2 regions of the Thermomicrobium sp. genome follow, and region 2 is predicted to be linked to the other one. Evidence: riboswitches for the same ligand, from Rfam matches in the RefSeq annotation. Region 2 holds a riboswitch; the other holds the start of a gene.
What was found. Region 2 has a riboswitch for thiamine pyrophosphate ahead of thiD (bifunctional hydroxymethylpyrimidine kinase/phosphomethylpyrimidine kinase). Riboswitches for the same ligand answer to the same signal wherever they lie in the genome.

Region 1: it holds a riboswitch for thiamine pyrophosphate, as region 2 does, so the genes downstream of both, ACWIVK_RS11755 (ABC transporter ATP-binding protein) here and thiD (bifunctional hydroxymethylpyrimidine kinase/phosphomethylpyrimidine kinase) in region 2, are expected to answer to the same signal.

The regions. Positions count from the first base shown of each region.
Region 1 is NZ_JBRBZA010000073.1:1,262-3,456, reverse strand. Features, by position in the region: gene ACWIVK_RS11760 (ABC transporter permease) at 1-308, opposite strand, end outside; gene ACWIVK_RS11755 (ABC transporter ATP-binding protein) at 298-1,101, opposite strand; TPP riboswitch at 1,244-1,360, opposite strand; gene ACWIVK_RS11750 (hypothetical protein) at 1,672-2,195, shown strand, end outside.
Region 2 is NZ_JBRBZA010000044.1:743-2,937, reverse strand. Features, by position in the region: gene ACWIVK_RS07885 (thiazole synthase) at 1-350, opposite strand, end outside; gene thiD (bifunctional hydroxymethylpyrimidine kinase/phosphomethylpyrimidine kinase) at 343-1,176, opposite strand; TPP riboswitch at 1,262-1,370, opposite strand; gene ACWIVK_RS07875 (trans-sulfuration enzyme family protein) at 1,720-2,195, shown strand, end outside.

The DNA of each region.
Region 1 (2,195 bases), on a different contig from region 2:
GCAACGATCGGGATCGCTTGGGAGGCGACCACGAGCGGATACACCGACCGTTCGATCACCCGCGAGGCGACGATACCGGTCGCCAGGACGATCGCCAGGACGATGGAAACGATGAGTCCTAACCCGATTTCCTGCATGGTGACACTGAGATGAAAGAGGAGAAGACGGTGATCGCGGAGCAGCGCGGCGAGGATCGCGCTCGGTGGAGGCAGAACCCAATCTGGGACCGCGAATGCGCTGCAGGACAGTTCCCAGGCGGAGAGAGCTGTCATCAGGAGAAGGCCCGGTAACACTCGGTCACGCATCATCGGTCACAACTCCCAGGGTTGGCTGGCGACGCAGCGTGGCGAGTAAGCGCGCTTTGAGGGAGACGAATGCGTGGTCGGTCACGACCGCGTACGTTCGGGGGCGCGGCAAATCGACACGAATGTCGGCCACGACCGTTCCCGGACGCTGGCTGAGAACGACGACGCGATCGCTGAGCAAGAGCGCTTCCTCAACGTCATGCGTGACGAGGATGACGGTGCGGTCGAGTTCCTCCCACAGCATGAGTAGCCACTCCTGCATGCTCGAGCGTGTCAAAGCATCGAGTGCACCGAATGGCTCGTCGAGCAGCATGAGCGGGCATTCGGTGAGCAGCGTACGCAAAAATGCCGCGCGCTGGCGCATCCCGCCCGAGAGCTGGGCTGGATAACTGGAAGCGAACTCGGCTAAGCCGAAACGAGTGAGCCACGGCATAGCTCGCTCGATGGCCTGGCGACGAGGAACGCGCTTCACCTCGAGGGGAAGGATCGCGTTCTCGAGTACCGTCCGCCAGGGGAGAAGCAAGTCGCGCTGATGCATGTAGGCGACCCTGCCGAGCCGATACGGGGCAGGAGCTCCGTCGAGCCAGATCTCACCGCTGGTCGGTTGCTCGAGACCGGCGATCATGTCGAGAAGCGTGCTCTTCCCGCATCCGGATGGCCCGATGATGCTGACGAACTCACCGTCGGCGACGCGCAGGTCGAGTGGGCCGAGAGCATGAACCTCCAGCTGGTCACGCTGGAAGATCTTGGTGACGCCGCGGAGTTCCAGGCGCCAGCCAGCATCGACGTGGCTCACTACAGACCTCCGCAGAAGGGCGTCCGGTGGAGCAGCAATGGCCTTCGCTCGTCGAGCGACTGGCACGTGGGCCTGCTGTAGTTCCGCGAAGAGCTGGCGAGCACCGTGTTGGATCGGGAGCGAGAGGAGGACGAGGATCGTCCGATGAGCGTCACGGCTTTCCCTCCGCTGGCATTACCCAGTTCAGGTTCCGCGGTCGGTGGCAGCGGACTCGCCACCCTCTCAGCCCGGTTACCCCCGAGCTCCCGCAGCCGCCTCGTTGTCGAAGGAATACCGTAACAAAGTGGACGATGTTCGGCAAGCGAGCCGTCTGCTGGATCCTCGCTTCATGGACGGTTGGCCCTAAGGTACCTCGCACGCTACCAGTTTGCGTGTGCGTGCTGATTCTCCGCGCGAGCAGAGCAGAGGCGCAGTCCGTCTCGCACGGGCAGGCCGGCTACAGGTGGAGTGCGTTCGCACTCGCCGACGGAAATGAAGTCGTCCGTCACAACGGGAACACCTCTGTTCCCGTCGTGCTGCGAACCTTCGTTGTGAAGGGTGGCGAAAACGGAGCAGGAAGGGGGGTCTCCGATGCGTGGTCGGTGGTTGTCTGCTTTCTGCACGCTCGTGATACTCGTCGCGGTCGCACCGCTGGCCAGTTTACGGGCTGAGGAGTTCGCGCACGACGAATTCAGTCGCACATGGGCAAGGACTGACTCGCCGGTGCGGAACGGTCGGGCAGCGCGGACTTGGATGTGGGGTCCTGGACCGATTACACCGGCACTGTGGGAGCGCTATCACGAGGCTGAGGGCGGAGCTCGATCCGTGCAGTATTTCGACAAGACGCGCATGGAGCTGAATGAACGAGAGCCGTACGACTCGCCCTGGCGTGTGACCAACGGTCTCCTGGCGAAGGAACTCGTGACTGGTCTGCGACAATACGGAGACAACAGCTTCGTCGAATACGGTCCTGCTGAAATCAACGTGGCCGGCGATCCTGACGATCCATCTGGTCCGACCTATGCGACATTCCGAAAATTGCTCGACGCCCCACCGTTACCCCTCGGCCAACTGGTCACGGCGACCCTCGACCGATCCGGTAACGTGGGCGACGA
Region 2 (2,195 bases):
TCTGGAATCACTTCCAGCTTGACCCAGTTGGAAAGACCCATCGCCCGCGCCAGCCGGGCCACGCGGATCGCTTCTTCGGCGGTGCGGCAGCCGGCCGTATTGGGGAGAATCTGATACTTGGTCCAGTCGATCACCTCGAGAATGCTTCGGCTCTTCGGGTCGTCGAAATCGATGCGGCGGAGTGCGACCGTCACCATCTCGCAGCCCGAGGCCTCGAGCGCTGCCAGCATCTCTTCGTTCGAGCGCCACTTCCCCGTACCGAGGATGAGACGCGAGCGAAACTCGCGATCGGCGATCTTGAGCGGCTCGTCCTCGATCATCGTCCAGGCGCGTTCTGGAGTTTCAGCCATCCCGCACCTCCTGTGTTTCCGGCACCGGTACCCACCAGGCATGGAAGTGATGGACCGGTGAGCGCCCCCGGCCGATCGCAAAGGCAGCCTCCAGCGCACGGTGGAGATACTGCTTGGCCTCCCAGACCGCTGTCGGAACGTCGAAACCGCGGGCCAGGAAAGCCGCGATCGCCGTGGAGAAGGTGCAGCCGGTCCCATGCGTGTGCGGTGTCTCGACGCGCGGCAGCACGAAGCGCTCGAACGACTGCCCGTCGAACAGGAGATCGACGACTTGTTCCCCCGGCACGTGCCCACCCTTGAGTACGACATAGCGGGGGCCGAAAGCATGGATGGCACGTGCCGCCTCGCGCATGTCGGCCTCGTTGCGGACTGGTCGGCCGCAGAGCACTTCGGCTTCTGGAGCATTGGGAGTCACGATGTACGCGAGTGGTAGGAGGAGATCACGCAAAGCGGCGACAGCATCCTCACGGAGCAAGCGGTCTCCGCTCTTGGCGACCATCACCGGATCGACGACTAGCCGCTCGATGCGGTGCTGACGCACTCCGGCCGCGACCGTCTCGATGATGGCAGCCGAGCTCAACATACCGGTCTTGGCGGCATCGGCGCCGATGTCCTCCATGACTGCGTCGAGTTGCGCTGCCACGATGTCCGTCGGGATCTCGTGCACTGCCGTCACCCCGACCGTATTCTGCGCCGTGATCGCCGTGATCACCGTCGAACCATAGACGCCGAGCGCGCTGAAGGTCTTCAGGTCTGCCTGGATGCCGGCACCGGCACCCGAATCGGACCCCGCGATCGTGAGAGCCTTCGGAACTCGCATCGACATCGCCACCTCCCGTCTCTCGTCGCGTCACAGGACGAGGCGGCGGAAAAACGATCCGCCGACCCGACGGGGCGGCGGGTGGTGGAAGAGCTGAGGAGCGGTGCCGTCCCTGCGCTGGTATTACCCAGATCAGGTTCGGAGGGTTGGTCGACCGAGCGTCGACCTCTCAGCGCTTCCGCGCACCCCTGGCACCCGTTGTGCCGAGCATAACATGAGCGAGTCGCACGGACAACCATCAGCGCTCGGCCTGGCGCGGATCGAAGGCATCGCACACGCGACCGAGCACCCCCCTCTCCGGAACGCCCGCGAAGCACGTCTTTCGCTCCGCAGCGGAGGAGCGTACGCGCTCGACCAGACGCCATCCTTGCGGCGCGTTTCCTCGATCGAAGACCGAAGTCAGCACGTGCAGTCGGAAATGCCGTTAAGGATGGGTAGCCCCAGCAGGTGCTGACTCACCATGCGAAAAGGGGCTAGATCAGCCTTTATACTTCCGCGCAAAACCTGGCGCAGAGCGGGCTGGCGAGAGGCGAAGAGGGTAGGGAGACGATGGACGATCAGCGCCGACTTCACTTGCGATTCGCAACCCGTGCCGTCCACGCCGGCGAGCGTCCGAACCCTCGTGACTTCATCCCCACCACGACCCCGATCTATCCAGCCTCGACCTTCCTCTACCCGAGCATCGAGCAGATGGACGCAGCACTCGGCGGTGCTGTTGGAGTCTTCGTGTATGGACGCTACGGCAACCCGACGACGGAAGCACTCGAGATAGCGGTAGCGTCTCTGGAAGAGCAGGAAGCAGCGCTCGCTTTTGCCTCCGGAATGGCCGCCCTGCACGCCACGATCCTCTCCTGCGTCGAGGCTGGGGATCGCATCGTCGCCTCGCGCGATCTGTATGGTCAGACCATCACTCTCCTCCGCACGATCTTCGGATCGCTCGGGGTACGGATCGAGTTCGTCGATGTCCTCGATCTCGATCGAGTGGAAGCTGCGCTGCGTCGCGGTGGAGTGCGGTTGCTTCTCTG